3 regions of the Thalassotalea atypica genome follow, and region 3 is predicted to be linked to each of the others. Evidence: predicted binding sites of a transcription regulator. Region 3 holds the regulator's gene; each other region holds the start of a gene.
What was found. The regulator sigma-54, encoded in region 3, starts transcription at its own class of promoters, with help from an activator protein. The targets are predictions, from matches to a motif close to GTTGGCACGNNNNTNGNNT.
Positions count from the first base shown of each region.

Region 1: the regulator sigma-54 is predicted to act here: its motif matches at 3,415-3,433, upstream of QUE03_RS14505 (FimV/HubP family polar landmark protein).
Region 2: the regulator sigma-54 is predicted to act here: its motif matches at 1,252-1,270, upstream of fliE (flagellar hook-basal body complex protein FliE).

Region 1 is NZ_AP027364.1:3,142,485-3,148,169, reverse strand. Features, by position in the region: gene fabB (beta-ketoacyl-ACP synthase I) at 1-872, shown strand, start outside; gene QUE03_RS14515 (4-phosphoerythronate dehydrogenase) at 1,029-2,165, shown strand; gene QUE03_RS14510 (aspartate-semialdehyde dehydrogenase) at 2,180-3,199, shown strand; gene QUE03_RS14505 (FimV/HubP family polar landmark protein) at 3,498-5,685, shown strand, end outside.
Region 2 is NZ_AP027364.1:888,355-894,039, reverse strand. Features, by position in the region: gene fliF (flagellar basal-body MS-ring/collar protein FliF) at 1-857, opposite strand, end outside; gene fliE (flagellar hook-basal body complex protein FliE) at 881-1,204, opposite strand; gene QUE03_RS04150 (sigma-54-dependent transcriptional regulator) at 1,410-2,750, opposite strand; gene QUE03_RS04145 (sensor histidine kinase) at 2,743-3,909, opposite strand; gene QUE03_RS04140 (sigma-54 dependent transcriptional regulator) at 4,040-5,506, opposite strand; gene QUE03_RS04135 (hypothetical protein) at 5,611-5,685, opposite strand, start outside.
Region 3 is NZ_AP027364.1:712,574-718,258, reverse strand. Features, by position in the region: gene rapZ (RNase adapter RapZ) at 1-6, opposite strand, end outside; gene ptsN (PTS IIA-like nitrogen regulatory protein PtsN) at 3-464, opposite strand; gene hpf (ribosome hibernation promoting factor) at 467-754, opposite strand; gene QUE03_RS03320 (RNA polymerase factor sigma-54) at 787-2,295, opposite strand; gene lptB (LPS export ABC transporter ATP-binding protein) at 2,348-3,079, opposite strand; gene lptA (lipopolysaccharide transport periplasmic protein LptA) at 3,083-3,541, opposite strand; gene lptC (LPS export ABC transporter periplasmic protein LptC) at 3,573-4,139, opposite strand; gene kdsC (3-deoxy-manno-octulosonate-8-phosphatase KdsC) at 4,136-4,684, opposite strand; gene QUE03_RS03295 (KpsF/GutQ family sugar-phosphate isomerase) at 4,684-5,649, opposite strand; gene QUE03_RS03290 (calcium/sodium antiporter) at 5,667-5,685, opposite strand, start outside.

The DNA.
Region 1 (5,685 bases), 2.0 Mb from region 3:
CTTCTGCTGATACACTGCGCAATAAAGGTGTTAAGCGTGTTGGCCCTTATGCGGTACCAAAAACGATGTCATCTACTGTTTCTGCATGTTTAGCAACGCCTTTTAAAATCCTTGGTGTGAATTATTCAATTAGCTCAGCATGTGCAACGAGCGCGCATTGTATTGGTCACGCAATGGAGCTTATTCAATTAGGTAAGCAAGATGTCGTCTTTGCCGGTGGCGGTGAAGAAGTTGATTGGTCATTAGCGATGATGTTTGATGGCATGGGTGCATTATCAAGCAAGTACAACGACACGCCAGAAAAAGCATCTCGTACATATGATGCAGATCGAGACGGTTTTGTAATTTCTGGCGGCGGCGGTATGGTTGTTGTTGAAGAGTTAGAACATGCGCTTGCACGTGGTGCGCACATTTATGCTGAAATTGTTGGTTACGGCGCAACATCTGACGGTTTTGATATGGTTGCTCCAAGCGGAGAAGGTGCGATTCGTTGTATGCAAATGGCAATGAGTGGCGTTGAAGGTAAAGTTGATTACTTAAACACACACGGTACATCTACACCTGTTGGTGATGTGAAAGAGCTTGGCGCAATCCAAGAAGTTTTCGGTCATGACTCGCCGGCAATCAGTGCAACAAAGGCGATGACAGGTCACGCTTTAGGTGCAGCAGGTGTTCATGAAGCTATTTACTCAATGTTAATGATGGAAAACAACTTTGTTGCTCCATCAATCAATGTTGAAACGTTAGATGAAAAGGCCCAAGGCCTAGATATTGTCACTGAAGCGCGTGACGCTAATTTAGAGTTAGTGATGTCAAACAGCTTTGGTTTTGGCGGCACAAACGCCACGCTTGTGATGAAAAAATACGCATAATATTGAATTTTAAATATTTTGAAGCCGAGTTTGGGTAACCAAGCTCGGCTTTTTTATTTTTGAGCCCTGAGTGAAAAATAGTGCATAAACACTACAAATAAGCTCTGGGTCATATACAATAGCAATATTCTACAAACTTTAAGTTACGCAACTAAAATGAAGATATTGTTTGATGAAAACATGCCGTTTGCTGCTGAGTTTTTTAGTGGCATTGCGGGAAAAGACACCACGTTACATCCATTTGATGGACGAAAGCTGACGGCAGAAGAAACACAAAATGCGGATGTTTTGTTAGTTCGTTCGATTACGCAAGTTAACCAGTCTTTGCTTCATTTGAACAAGCGCTTGCAGTTTGTTGGCACCGCGACAATAGGTGTTGATCATATCGATCAAAACTACCTTGCCGCTCGAAATATCCCTTTTCATTCTTCGCCTGGCTGTAATGCAGTGTCAGTAGCTGAGTATGTTTTAAGTGCGTTAATCATACTTGCTGAACGTTATCAGTTTGCCTTGAACGACAAAACCGTGGGTATCGTTGGCGCAGGTAACACCGGTTCAAGATTAAGTGAAAAGTTGACGGCACTTGGCATTAAGCATTTATTATATGATCCGTTGCTAGAAAGCAATGATGATACCCGCGTGTTTAGTTCTCTTAGTGAAGTACTTGCGTGTGACATTATCTCCTTACATGTTCCGTTAACCACCGATGGAGAATACCCTACTTTTCACTTATTGGATCAAGTGAGAATTAAAGAATTAAATACTGATCAAATATTGATTAATGCGTGCCGTGGTGAAGTGGTTGATAACCAGGCGTTATTATCACAAAAGAATGTAGGATTAGGGCCCAAACTGGTATTAGATGTCTGGGAGAGAGAACCTAACATCCTTACTCCTTTAATTGAGCACACTGAAATTGCTAGCGCGCATATTGCTGGTTATAGCTTAGAAGGAAAAGCTCGTGGCACCGAAATGTTGTATCGGGCACTATGTCATCAGCTTGATATCCCCTGTGAATTTAACCTGAGCCAATTTCTGCCATCGGCAGTGATAAGTGAAGTCGAAATAAATCAACATTTTGATGAAAATTTGCTAAACGCACTCACCAAAATGGTATACGATGTTAGGCGTGACGATGCGATATTTCGTCAGCAAATAAACGAACATGGCTTTGATCATATTAGAAAAACCTACCCGGCTCGCAGGGAGTTTTCCTCGGTCATTGTTTCTTGTTCAAAAGGTGCTAATAGCAATGGGTGCTATGGTGTCGGATTCAGTCAGCCGCAGAGATAAAAAGAGAGAGGAGCATGACGCAAAAATTTGATGTTTGTGTATTAGGCGCAACAGGCTTAGTAGGCAAAACTATTATCGAAATCCTAGAACAAAGAGATTTTCCTGTAAATAAAATTTATCCATTAGCGAGTGCTCGCTCAGCTGGTGAATTTATCGAGTTTAATGGAGAGTCAGTTGAAGTACTTGATGCAGACAATTTTGATTGGAGCTTAGCGCAAATAGGCTTTTTCTCAGCTGGTGGCGCAACGTCAGCTAAGTATGCCCCAATGGCTGGTGATGCAGGTTGTATTGTTATTGATAATACCTCTGAGTATCGTTATGAAGCTGACATTCCACTCGTGGTTCCTGAAGTAAATCCTCAGGCATTAGCGGAATATCGTAATCGTAATATTATCGCCAATCCTAATTGCTCAACCATTCAAATGATGGTGGCATTAAAACCTATTTATGATGCAGTTGGTATTGATCGCATAAATGTTAGTACCTATCAATCGGTATCTGGTGCGGGTAAAGAGGCGATGGATGAATTGGCTAAACAATGCGCTGATTTATTAAGTGGTAAACCGGTTGACCCGAAAGCATTTTCTCGTCAAATTGCCTTCAATGTGATCCCACAAATTGATGTGTTTCTTGACAATGGTTACACCAAAGAAGAAATGAAAATGGTTTGGGAAACGAAGAAAATCTTAGGAGATGAAACAGTAATGGTTAATCCAACAGCTGTTCGTGTTCCAGTATTCTTTGGCCATGGTGAAGCGTTACATATCGAAACCAGAACGCAAACGTCAGCAGAAGAAGTTAAAGCCCTCCTTCAACAAGCCGAAGGGATCGTTGTTTGTGAAAATGACGAAGACTTCCCTACTCAAATTGGTGATGCTAGCGGTAAAGATGAGACATTTGTTGGTCGAATTCGTGAAGACATCAGTCACCCTAATGGCATCAACATGTGGATTGTTGCAGATAATGTTCGTAAAGGCGCGGCTACTAATAGCATTCAAATTGCGGAATTATTGATTAAAGATTATTTATCGTAATCACTAAATATCCCTACTAAAGATAATCAGAAGATTGCCGAAAAAACAATAACGAGTTAACGTTATCGTTGTGGCAACTTCTGATTTTTTTATGGCAAAAGTTTACCGCCAACGTAAGAAATTGAACACAGTTGAGCACTGCCGGTTTATAGAAAGGTGAATGCTGTTAATTTATTTGAGCCATTGATGGCTTGGAACATGGTGTTTTAATTACAGTTGGAATAAACTTTGCATTTATAGCTGTTGGAAAAGTATCGCCAAAATTTTGGCATTTGTAGTAATCACTAGGGATCAATTGATGCATCGACTGTTCAACCTGTGCCTGTGGCAGGTTTTATTTGCAGGAGTTCTGCTTACAAACGCGCCGACAATTTCAGCTCAAGATGCTGGAGTGAGTATTCGTGGACCGAAAAGTACAGACGCATATCCATATCGACGATATGGACCTATCAATTCCAATGACACTTTATGGAAAATAGCGACAAAAGTCCGCCCTAGTGAGAAAGTCTCTATTTATCAAGTCATGCAAGCATTGTATGAATTAAACCCACAGGCATTTGCAAATAACAATATTAATCATCTGATTGACGGTAAGCATCTGGTCATTCCTACGTTGGCTGACGTTAGAGTAGTTGATGAAAATCAAGCACGGAAAAAATCTCAAGACGATGCGAAAGCTTGGCAAAGTGTAGACAAAACCAGTACTGAAGAGCCAAAGAAAATCGTTGAAAAATCTGCTTCACAAAAAGACTTAGAAGAAGCAAAAGTAGAAATTAATGAGCAATTACAAACCATTGATAATGAGCAGAAAGGGCGTCTTGAAACCATTCAGCGAGATGTGCTTGATTCAATTGATGGCTTGCAAGCAATCTTAAGAGAAAATGAAGCACTTAAAAAACGCTTAGGTGATTTCAATGAGCAACTTGGCACAATGCAAAGTGAAGTCGCAAAAGGGCAAGAAGTCAAACGTGATATGGACGATATGCTTGCGCTGCAACGAGAATTGCTGGCAAAGGTAGAAGAGCGAGAGCGACAATTACTATTAGAAAAAGAACGCGCATTCACCTCTAGCATTTGGTTTAAAATATTATTAGGTACTATACCTACTCTGTTAATTCTAAGCGTAGTGATGTTCATCTTACGTAAGAAAAAGCAACCCGAAACCGTCACAAACAATGAGATTGCTGAAGTAGCAACACCAGAAGCCGCAAAAACTGAAGTTAAAGACATTGACGAGCCATTGACGTTGGACGATGAGCTTTCGCTCGATGGCGAATTATCATTAGATGATGAACTGGCGCTAGACCTTGGTGAAGATGAGGGTAGTAGTGGACTGTTTGCTGATGATTTGGATGATGAGCTTGATGATGAACTTAGTGATGATGATGTTATTCATTTAGATGATGCGTTAGACGATTTGGATGACTTGGATGACCTTGAAGATATTTCTTTAGATGAAAATATTGGTGATGATTTAGACAGCTTGGATGAGCTAGACGATGTTGTATCTTCGGATGATCTGGGCGATGTACTTCTTGATGAACAAGACAGTGATGAAGGGGAGCCGCTCGAAGGCGGGGAGCTTGATCAAAATGCCTTAGATGATTTATTGTCAGGCGTCGCAGATGATGAGGAAGAATCTGAGCCACTAGAAGGTGGTGAATTAGGACAAAGTGACCTAGATGATTTGCTCAGTGGTCTAGACACTGCTGCGCCAGACGATAGTGAGACAGATAGTGATGATGAGATAAATGTTGATGACTTCCTTGATGATCCAATCGACAGTGAGGATGAACTTACTGAAATAGCCGATGATGCAGACGTTACCGATCCTGATGACATTGATGCGTTATTGGCGAGTGCGGCATCACCAGAAGTGTCAAATAAGGCTGATGAGATTGCCGATGGTGCAGACGTTACCGATCCTGATGACATTGATGCGTTATTGGCGAGTGCGGCATCACCAGAAGTGTCAAATAAGGCTGATGAGATTGCCGATGATGCAGACGTTACCGATCCTGATGACATTGATGCGTTATTGGCGAGTGCGGCATCACCAGAAGTGTCAAATAAGGCTGATGAGATTGCCGATGGTGCAGACGTTACCGATCCTGATGACATTGATGCGTTATTAGCGAGCGCGGCATCACCAGAAGTGCCAAATAGAGCTGATGAGATTGCCGATGGTGCAGATGTTACTGACCCTGATGACATTGATGCGTTATTAGCGAGCGCGGCATCACCAGAAGTGCGAAATAAAGCTGATGAGATTGCCGATGGTGCAGATGTTACTGACCCTGATGATATTGATGCGTTATTGGCGAGCGCGGCATCACCAGAAGTGCCAAATAAAGCTGATGAAATTGCCGATGGTGCAGACGTTACTGACCCTGATGACATTGATGCGTTATTAGCGAGCGCGGCATCACCAGAAGTGCCAAATAAAGCTGATGAGATTGCCGATGGTGCAGATGTTACTGACCCTG
Region 2 (5,685 bases), 180 kb from region 3:
GATGTATAGTTGCCAAGCCCTACGACAGGAATAAGAATGGAGTCAATTTTCTCCATATATTCCGCTTCACGTTTTTGTTCAATTTCAAATTCTTTACGTGAACGTGATGAAACCGAATCTTGAGAGCCTGAATTAAGTAAACGTCCATTTTGATCAGTTACCGTCACGCGATTAGGCGTTAACCCTTGTACGGCTGAGGCAACGATATCAACAACGGAGTCAACTTCTTCTTCCGATAACATTCTATTACGCTGTATTGTTACCACAACAGTAGCGGAGGCGCTCTTTTGCTTTCGGGCAAAGACATTTTCTCGAGGGATGGCTAACAACACTTTAGCACGAGAGATTTTTTGAAGCTGTTCAATGGTTCTAGCCAGTTGTAATTCTCGGCCATGTTTTAGCCGTTCAGTTTCCATACGCTGACTGACACCAAAGCCCATGTCTTTCATAATAATATCAGTGCCTTGATCTGGCTCTTGATTCAAACCTTCACGGGCCAGCATTAGCTTAATTTGCTGGTATTCATCATTTCGAACAGAGATGATATTGCTTTCTTGTTTGTAATCGACTTTGTTGGCGTCTAAAAAGTCCATCGTTTCGATGAGCTCTTGGGTCGGCAATTTGGTTAGAATGCGATATTCCGGTTGGTTTATCCACATGATCACAAACACAGCAATGGCTAAGCATATTGCCAATGCCATGATTATGGTTAGTTGGCGGAGTACGTCAACATTTCCCAAAGTTGCCGAAAAACCTGATTGTTTCTCATCTGCGACACTATCATCACCATCAAGGGCAAGTAAGTCATTGCCACCTTCAGGTGACACCATTGCAGTCGAATTACTCATATCAGCCACTATACTTCTCCGCTATTTCTTGGTTAAACCGGCATGCTCATGATTTCTTTGTATGCTTCGACAAATTTATTTCTCACTTGCACGGTGGCATCAAATGCGACTGACGCTTTCTGAGCGGCGATCATCGTATCGGCTAAAGTCACTCGGCTATCGCCAAGCTCAAATGCTGTTCTTTTACTGCCTGCGTCTTGCTGAATTTCGTTAACGTTTTCAATGGCCGACTTTAATAAATTGCCAAAATCACCGCCAGATGAATTGACAGACTTAATTTCGCTACCACGATTACCTGTCGCCTCAAGAGACATCGCCTGCATTTGCGAAAATAATGAATTTGCTTTGATATCCATGATGATTGTCCTGTCAAAAAAACGTTATGTATTTCTAACTTTAAATAAAGCAATCATGATGCCAATAGGGTTACAAAAAGAAACAAACAGTTATATCTTTGAATAATAAGACTTTAAAACAAAGGTCGCCACGCCTAGCTGATGGAATTACTAGACATGGCTGATGGAAAAATGTACTTGGAAATTTGACTATGCGGGAATTTGACTATGCGGGGATCTGGATACCACTGTCTCGCATTTTGGCAATTTTATATCGTAACGTACGAGGACTGATCCCTAACCGTTCAGCAACTGCCTTGCGGCTACCATGACAAGCTTGTAGCGTATCGAGAATAATTTGATGCTCTTGGAGCTTTAACTCACTGCCCAGCTTGTCTTCATGCTGTGTTGGATTTGGCGCATGAATGGATATTTGGGTATCAAAGTTTTCAATCAATAAATCGGTGGCCTCAATGATATTGTTAGCATGTAAAATTAATGCCCGTTGTACAACATTATCAAGCTCTCTGACATTTCCTGGCCAGTCATAGGCAAGTAACTTACTGCGTGCAACACTGGTTAAATTTGGAATAGCACAAGCTTCTTTTTGACAATGACGTTCAATCAAATGTTTGGTCAAAGGAATGATGTCGTCTCGGCGCTCGGCTAACGGCAACCACGTCAGTGGAAAGACATTCAAACGATAATATAAATCTTCTCTGAACTCTCCGGCCTTTACCGCTTCTTTTAAATCACGGTTGCTGGTGGCGATCACTCGTACGTCCAAGTCTATTGTTTTTCGGCCACCTAAGCGTTCGACTTCTCGCTCTTGTAATACCCTAAGGATTTTAGCCTGTAAACCAAGATCCATTTCAGTAATTTCATCCAATAAAATGGTGCCACCTTGTGCTTGTTCAAACTTGCCGGGACAAGCCTGTATCGCACCGGTAAACGCGCCTTTTTCATAACCGAATAAAGTGGCTTCAAGCATGTTCTCAGGAATTGCTGCACAGTTAATCGCCACAAAAGGCCCAGTATTACGTGCTGAGTGTTGGTGGACATATTGTGCTAGCACTTCTTTACCTGAGCCGCTTGGACCAAGCACCATGACTGAGGCTTGGGTAGACGCAACTTTTTTAGCCAGTTTAAGTAATTCGATGCTTTGGCTATCTGCCACTACCGGCGTATTCTCTTCACATTGTTGAAGCGGAATATACTGACTGACCATATTTAGTAATACTTCAGGTGCAAACGGTTTTGCCATGTAGTTACAGGCACCATCACGCATTGCTTGCACTGCATCATCAATAGTGCCGTAAGCTGTCATCAGTAGCATGGGCATTTGCGGATTTTGTGCTTTAATGCTTTTTAATAGCGATAAGCCTGACATCCCACCCATTTGCACATCACTGACAACTAAATCAATTTTATGGTTTTTCAGCTCCAGTAACGCCTGCTCACCAGACTCAGCGGCCACGCATTGATAACCTGCAAGTAGCAGAGTATCCACCAACGCTTCACGTAAACCTCCATCATCTTCAACAACGAGTATTTTACTGTTATCCATGAGCTACCTCCTGAAACTGATTGCTAAGGTCAACAGGGTTATTGTTAAGTGGTTGACCGGCCATCAACAAGGGCAACTTAATACAGAAATTTGCACCTTCGCCTTTGCGGCTGATCAGTTTTACTTCTCCTTGATGAGCGGTTGCCACCGATTTAACGACAGCAAGCCCCAAACCGGTACCTTGCACTCTAGAGGTGTAAAACGGTTCGAATATTTTGTCTACATACTCGGGATCAATTCCCTTGCCATTATCTTTAATGCTGATATAAACATGCTGGCCATGGCTTTCGATGTTCACTGAAATCTCAACATTGGTCTTTATCACTTGGATACTATTTTGGAATAAATTTTGAAGCGCACCCATTAGTGCACTTTCATTGCCTAAGACTTTGCAATCGCGGCCACAACGGGTGAAGTGAATTTTCGCTTCTGCCTTTTTCAGTATGGCGTCAACTGACGCAATTGACTTTTCAACAAGCTGATTCATTTCTAGTGTCGATACCACTTGCTGGTTACCACTTTTGGCAAACAACAACATATCATTTACTTGTGCTTCAAGGTCTTGCAGCCTCGACATCAATTTATCCTGAAAGTTTACGCGAGAGGTATCGCTTAAACTGGTATTACCTAAATTAGCGCCATAAAGCATAGCAGAAGATAATGGGGTTCTAATTTGATGTGCTAAGGTTGAAACCATGCGCCCTAATGATGATAACCGCTGCATATGGCTTAATTTGTCTTGAAGTAAACGGGTCTCTGTTAAGTCAGTGATCATGATCAGTTGCCCCGGCTGTTCACCCAACGCAGTGATTTCTAGTTTAACGCGGCGGCCGTCTTTTAATGAAACCTCATGCCAATCATCGGCACGGGGTTTAAAAGAGCGACGAATAACATCAAACCACGCTTGACCAAGAATTGGTTCATCAAGCAATTGGCTAGCAACTTTATTGATCTTTATGACAACACCGTCACCATCAAGCATCACCAAACCAGTTGGCATCACATCAATCAGTTGCGCTAACTGTTTACTTTGTTGGCGCAGCAAGGTGAGTTCACCGCTAAATGATTCTTGAGATAGGTTTTCGGGGTGAGGTTCAAACGCAAAACTGTCTTGACCAAAAATATTGTTCGTTTGTGTAGATGCTATTGCTAGTGCCATAATGCTGCTGCCCGATTTAATAACTACATCAGACCAAGCATTATACATGCCACAAAGTTTTTATTTTGTTTTCAGTTAGTTAGGTAAAGTCAGGAACGGTGCCAATGTATTGACACCGTAAAGCATCGTATTAATCGTTGTCTTTTTGAATATCGTATTTACGCATTTTTTCAACCAAGGTTGTGCGACGCATCGCCAGTAAGTCAGCAGCTCTTGCCACAATACCTTCGCTTCTGGTTAACGCTTGTTCGATTAATGAGACTTCCATTTCAGCTAAGTGTTGTTTGAGGTTTAAACCGTCCTCAGGGAGTGCTCCGTTTTGACTCGGCACATAAGCTTCCTCTTCAGGTTCTACCTCATCTTCATCATAATCAAAGCCCGCAAATAACTCAGCGATCGCTTCTTGCTCTTGCAACTCTTCTGGGTATTCAGGTTGATACTCATCAACATCAATATGCTGATATTTGATTGGCAATTCGCTGACATCCACCGTTTGATCGCTATACATGATGATCATGCGCTCGATTAAATTTGAAAGCTCCCTGACGTTACCAGACCACGGGTGCTCCATCAGTGATTCCATCGCTTTTTCGGTAAACCGAACACCCTGCCCTTGTTCTGCTTCAAATCGAGCAACTAATTCTTGTGCTAACAAAGGCACGTCTTCTTTTCGTTCACGTAGCGCCGGACTTTCGATCGGAAAGACATTTAGCCGGTAAAAAAGATCTTCTCGAAAATCCCCTTTCTTAATCATTTCTTCTAAATGTTGGTGAGTCGCCGCTACAATACGTACATTCGCTTTAATGCTCTTACTGCCCCCAACACGCTCGAACGTACGTTCTTGTAGAACGCGTAATAGCTTTACTTGCATTGGGTGTGGCATATCACCAATTTCATCGAGAAATAACGTGCCACCTTCCGCTAATTCAAAGCGACCTTTGCGAGTAGAAATAGCGCCGGTAAATGCGCCTTTTTCATGACCGAACAATTCACTTTCTAATAATTCACCCGGAATGGCGCCACAATTTACGGGTACAAAGGGGGCTTTAGCGCGCTCAGATAAATTATGAATATTACGCGCAATAACTTCTTTTCCAGTACCTGACTCACCTAAAATCAATACATTAGCTACCGTACTCGCTACTTGCTCAATTAGAAAACGTACTTGTTGCATCGGCTGGCTTGCGCCGATAAGAGAACGTAATAAACTTGTACCGCAACCCGATTTATTACGCTTGTTTGGCAATTTATTGTGGTATTGGTGGCAATGATGAATAAGCTCAGTTAACTGTGCGTAATTTAGCGGAACACTTAATTCCCCTAAAATATTAACGCAATCATTAAGATCTTTAGGATCAAGTACATCATGAAATACAAAAGGACATTTAGGCTGAGATTTAACAAAGTCGATAATCTGTTGATCGATGTGCTCAATTAGCACGACTGCTAAAATGTGCTCGGTTTGCGTGAAAACAGAAGCCAGTTCGGCTTGTGTACAACTTACAAACTGCTCACCAACAAATGAAAGTATCATTTCAAATTGCTGACAACGCTCTTGGTCATTGCCGACAATGACAATCTTTTTCTGACCTTGCATAAATCTCGCTATATACTGCATTATTATATTGATTATCGATTGATTTTAACTAGCTCCTTAGATTTAGCAACAAATAATTGACGCTTGTAAGTCATTATTTTGACTCAAAGTAAAATACAGTATGACAACCTGAAATTTGTTTGTGTTGGTGCTTTAAGCGTGTCGTCTAATTCTTGTAA
Region 3 (5,685 bases):
TTTCATGTAATTTCACTCGTATTTGAAATCAGTTCAAATAACGCTTCATTTGAGGAGCTTTTTCTAATTTGTTTACAGAGTTTTTTATTACTTAAAAGCCGAGCAATACTTTGTAATGTAGATAAATGTTCTTTACAACAATCTTCTGGGACAAACAGAGCAACAAAAATATCCACAGCGCGATTATCTATCGCATCAAAACTCAATGCTTGTTCCGTGGTTAAAAACACCGCAATAACTTGAGAGGTTTTGCTCAACCGTCCATGAGGTATAGCGATACCATTGCCAATACCTGTACTGCCCATCTTTTCTCGTTCCATCAGGCTTTCAAGCAGCTCAAATTTAGTGTGTTCTGGGATTTTATTGGTAGCAATACTACAAATATGTTCAAGAATTCGTTTTTTGCTATTGAGTGGAACTGCACATTGAGTGCAGTCCACAGTTAAGATATCTTGCAACTTCATGATTAATGTTGTGTGATTTTGCCTTTATATTTTAGAATTTGGCGATCTAATTTATCGATAAGTCCATCAATTGAAGCATACATGTCGTGATTATCAGCTTTTGCATGAACCTCACTCCCGTTTAAATGAACGGTCGCTTCCGCAACTTGATTTAGTTTTTCTACAGTTAAAACAACATAGACGTTATTAATGTGGTCAAAATGTCGCTCTAATTTAGCGAACTTAGAGTTAACATACTCACGCATTGATTGAGTGATTTCGACGTGGTGACCTGTAAGATTAATTTGCATAAGCGGAAATCCTTATGTTGTTGAATAAAGGCTTAAAGTAAGCTCTTTCTTTGGTTAGATGGAGGAATAGACAAAGATTCTCGATATTTGGCTATCGTTCTTCTGGCAACATTAATACCTTGTTCTGCAAGCAGCTCTGCCATTTTACTATCGCTCAATGGTTTAGCCGGCGTTTCTGCCGAGACGAGTTTCTTGATTAAAGCTCTTATTGCCGTCGATGAACATTCTCCTCCGTTTTCGGTACTTACGTGACTTGAGAAGAAGTATTTAAGTTCAAAAATCCCTCTCGGAGTGTGCATGTATTTTTGTGTAGTTACACGGGAAATTGTTGATTCATGCATATCAACAGCTTCAGCGATATCGTTAAGCACCATAGGACGCATTGCCTCTGGGCCATACTCAAAAAAACCTTGCTGACGTTGGACAATACAATTTGATACTTTCAATAATGTATCGTTTCTACTTTCTAAACTTTTAATAAACCACTTAGCTTCTTGGAGGTTTGAACGGATGAATTGGTTATCATCTGAAGACTTCATGGTTTTAGTTAATGCTGCATATTGCTGGTTAATGGACAAACGCGGTGCAGTACTTGGATTTAATTCAACAACCCAACGACCATTTTTCTTTTCAACAGATACATCAGGAATTACGTATTGGTCATCGCCTTGTACAATTGCATCACCAGGGCGAGGGTTTAACGTTTGAATCAAACGCAAAGCTTCTCGAAGCTGTTCTTCCTTCAAACGAGCCTTACGCATAATCTGACGATAGTCGCGATTGCCAAGTAAATCAATATGTTCTTTAATTATCAATTTCGCATCGCTAAGGTACGGCGTATTTTCGTCAAACTGATTTAATTGAATGGTCAAACACTCAGCTATTGTGCGCGCTGCAACCCCAATAGGGTCAAACATATTGATACGTTTTAATACCGCTTCAACTTCGTCAAGTTCTAAACCTTCAGTGCCTACGCTCTCCAACACTTCTTCGCTTGATACTGTCAAATAGCCTGCATCATCCACCGCATCAATAATGGCTGTAGCTATTGCTGAATCAGTTTCTGAAAAAGGGGTTAAATCCATTTGCCAACGTAAATGGTCTTGGATTGACTCGCTCGTTTCACCTTGGTAGGTAAAATCTTCTGAAGGGGCTGAAACACCGCCACTGGACACGCCGGCACTAAAACTGTCATCCCAAGTAGAGTCTACACTTAGCTCTTCAGGGATGTCGTTTTTTTCCATGACTTCTGTCGTACTGACTTCGTCATTGGTTGGTGTTGAATCTTCACTACCGTCTAACTGTGGAGCTTGTTCATTTTCCGCACTAGCAGAGTAAGACGCTTCTTCAATAGATGTGTCTTTTTCGTCTTGAGTTGACGGTACTGATTCATCCACTTCTAACAATGGATTGCTTTCCAATGCTTCTTGGATTTCTTGTTGCAAATCTAATGTCGACAATTGCAAAAGCTTTATCGCTTGTTGCAACTGTGGCGTCATTGTTAGTTGCTGTCCTATGCGGAGTTGCAGTGATGGGCGCATCTACGTTTATTGATTTCCTATTGTTGTAATCACGTTGCTAAGCACACTATTACTATAGCGTGAATTGTTCACCAAGGTACACATCCCTGACATGTTGATTCGCTAGAATTTGATCCGAATCACCTTCTGCAATAAGTTCACCATGACTAACTATATATGCATGCTCACAAACATCTAATGTTTCACGTACATTGTGGTCTGTGATCAAAATACCTATGCCACGATTTTTTAAGTGTAAAATGATTTTTTTAATATCGCCAACCGAAATTGGATCTACACCAGCAAATGGCTCATCCAATAAAATAAATTGAGGATCGGCAGCCAATGCCCTAGCTATTTCAACACGGCGTCGTTCACCACCCGATAAACTCATGCCTGTATTATCTGTTATATGGCCGATATTAAACTCTTCAACCAAATGTTCCAGTTTTTCTTGTCTTTGTACATCATCTAGATCTTTTCGAGTTTGCAAAATCGCCATGATATTGTCATGCACGGTCAGTTTTCGAAATATTGATGCTTCTTGTGGTAAGTAGCCTATTCCTCTCCTTGCACGATCGTGCATAGGTAATAAAGTAAGATCTTCACCGTTTAAAAAAATGGCACCGGCGTCGTTAGGTACTAGACCAACGATCATATAAAACGAGGTTGTTTTGCCTGCACCATTGGGGCCTAATAGGCCAACAATTTGACCTTGACTGACCTTTAAACTGACGTCTTTGACAACCCGACGACCTTTGTAAGACTTAGCAAGCCCTTTGGCCTCTAATGTAACTTCGCTCATTCGTTACTTTTTGTCCTTTGCTTTGGGTTTTAATATCGTGGTCACGGTTTCATCTGCACTACTGCCACTTTCTGCATTTAATTGTTCAGTTTGTGTGTTGTAGACAATTTTACTTCCTGTAACTTCACTACCTGCTTGACGTAAAACCGCATTACCTGAAATGGTGATAATGTAATTGAATGGCTCATATGTAATTTCGTCGGCTTCAAGGGTTATTTTTGTACCGTCTTCTAATTGTTGTTCAAAATGTGCTGGATTGCCTTTAGCCACATAGGTTTCTGTGTCATGGTCAATTTGGCTGTACACTTGAACCAGATCAGCCTTGATCGTCAAGGATCCTTGTGTAATGACGACATCGTCTAGATAACTCGCGATCTTATTTTTAAGATCACCTGCCTGACGCTTAGATTTAATTACAATCTCTCGCTCAAGATCATCCTTTGCTGCTTGTGCTGTTGTCATAAGGACCAAACTTGTGGTCATTATCACAATACTAGCCAGTAATTTTTTTATAAATTGTTTGTACATGCTCAGTTAGTGTCATCTGTGTTGTATTAAGATCGATAATCAAGCCAGAGCCATACATAGTAAAATTTTTACCTTGAATCAAAATGGTCTGATCTGAACTAATAATGTTTGTATTTAAATCTAACTCTAAGTATTTGCAATGAATCTCTTGAATCAGACTATTTTCTTCTGTTGCCTTTAATATTACGCGATTTTTTAAAACGACACGATTGTTATTGTATAGAGTCGCTTCTTTTGCGCTGACTTTCCATGGTGCCGACTGATCTTTAGGGTATAACGTATAAAACGGCTGCTCAAATTTAGTTAAAGATACCCCTGAAAAATGCTCCATTTTGGTCGCTTGAATTTCATGAGATAACAGCCCTTCGCTATTAAAGAAATTGCTGTTTAAAGCTTCGGCAATAAAATCAGGCGTTAGTTCCTCATTTGATGTACCTTCTTGCTCAACCAAAGAAGCTCGCCATTGCACCGTACCGTAAATAGCGATGCTTACTAGTAAGACAATGAATGCCCAACTATAAAGGCGACTCATATGCTAGCGCCTTTGGCGTCCATTAGTGTTCCTTGTGATTGCATAATTAAATCACACAACTCCCTAACTGCACCAAAACCACCTCTTAAAAACGTCTGATAATTTGCTTTCGCGACAACTAGTGGATGTGCATCAGCTACCGCAACTCCTAAACCAACATGCTCAATACAAGGTAAATCAGGACAATCATCACCAATAAAGGCAACCTGCGTAGGTGTCAATCCAAGTTTGGTGATTAATTGCTGTAATGCAGGTAGCTTGTCTTCTTCCCCTTGTACGATATGCCCAACATTGAGTGCGGTCATTCTATTTTTCACAATAGCTGAGCGTCGTCCGGTAATGACTGCGACCTCAACACCACTTTTGACCAATGCTTTAATACCAAAACCATCTTTGGTGTGGAAAGCTTTTAGCTCTTCTCCATCATTGCCTAGATAAATGCGACCATCAGAAAAAACGCCGTCGACATCGCAAACCAATAACTTGATTTGCGCAGCCGCGTCTAGCACACTCGACTCCGCTTGCCCATACATGGTATTCGCCATTACAACACCCCAGATTTCAGTAGATCATGCATATTCATTGCACCAACAGGTTTATTGTTTTCATCAACAATGATAAGGCCGTTAATTTTTTTCTCTTCCATGATTTGTAATGCTTGTGCAGCCAGCAAATCAGCTTGTGCAACCCTTGGTGAACGCGTCATGACCATATCAATACTGTCTTGATGAATGTCTGTTTTCGCGTCCAATATTCGACGTAAATCACCGTCAGTAAATAAGCCGACTAACACTCCGTCACTGTCAGTGACACCCGTCATGCCCAATCCTTTTTCTGACATTTCAACCAGTGCTTCTTTGATCATCACCTCTTGATTTACCAACGGTAAACGATCGCCTTTATGCATAATATCCGATAATCGAAGCAGTAATCGTTTGCCTAAACTACCACCAGGATGCGATAAAGCAAAGTCATCAGCGGTAAATCCTCTGGCGTTGAGCAGAGCAACAGCGATAGCATCTCCCATCACTAAGGTAGCTGTCGTACTTGACGTTGGTGCTAAGCCTAATGGACACGCTTCTTTTTCTACTTTTACACAAACGTGAGTATCCCCGAGTTTTGCGAGTGTAGACTCGGTATTGCCCGTCATCGATACCAGTCGTGCACCTATACGTTTGATCACAGGAATAATCGTCAAGACTTCACCGGTTTCGCCTGAATTGGAAATGGCAAGGACTACATCTTCTTTGGTGATCATACCTAAATCACCATGGCTTGCCTCACCTGGGTGAACGAAAAACGAAGGCGTACCTGTGCTAGCTAGGGTGGCTGCTATTTTGCCAGCAATATGACCTGACTTACCCATGCCTACAACAATCACACGTCCTTTACAGTTAAACATGTAATTGCAGGCAACTTCAAAACTTTCATCAACAAACTCAAGTAGCGATGCTATTGCTTGTTGCTCGATGTTGATCACCTCAGTGGCTAAACTTTTGAAGCTTTCCATTTTTTTCCTATTGATAATTATAACTGGCTAAACAAA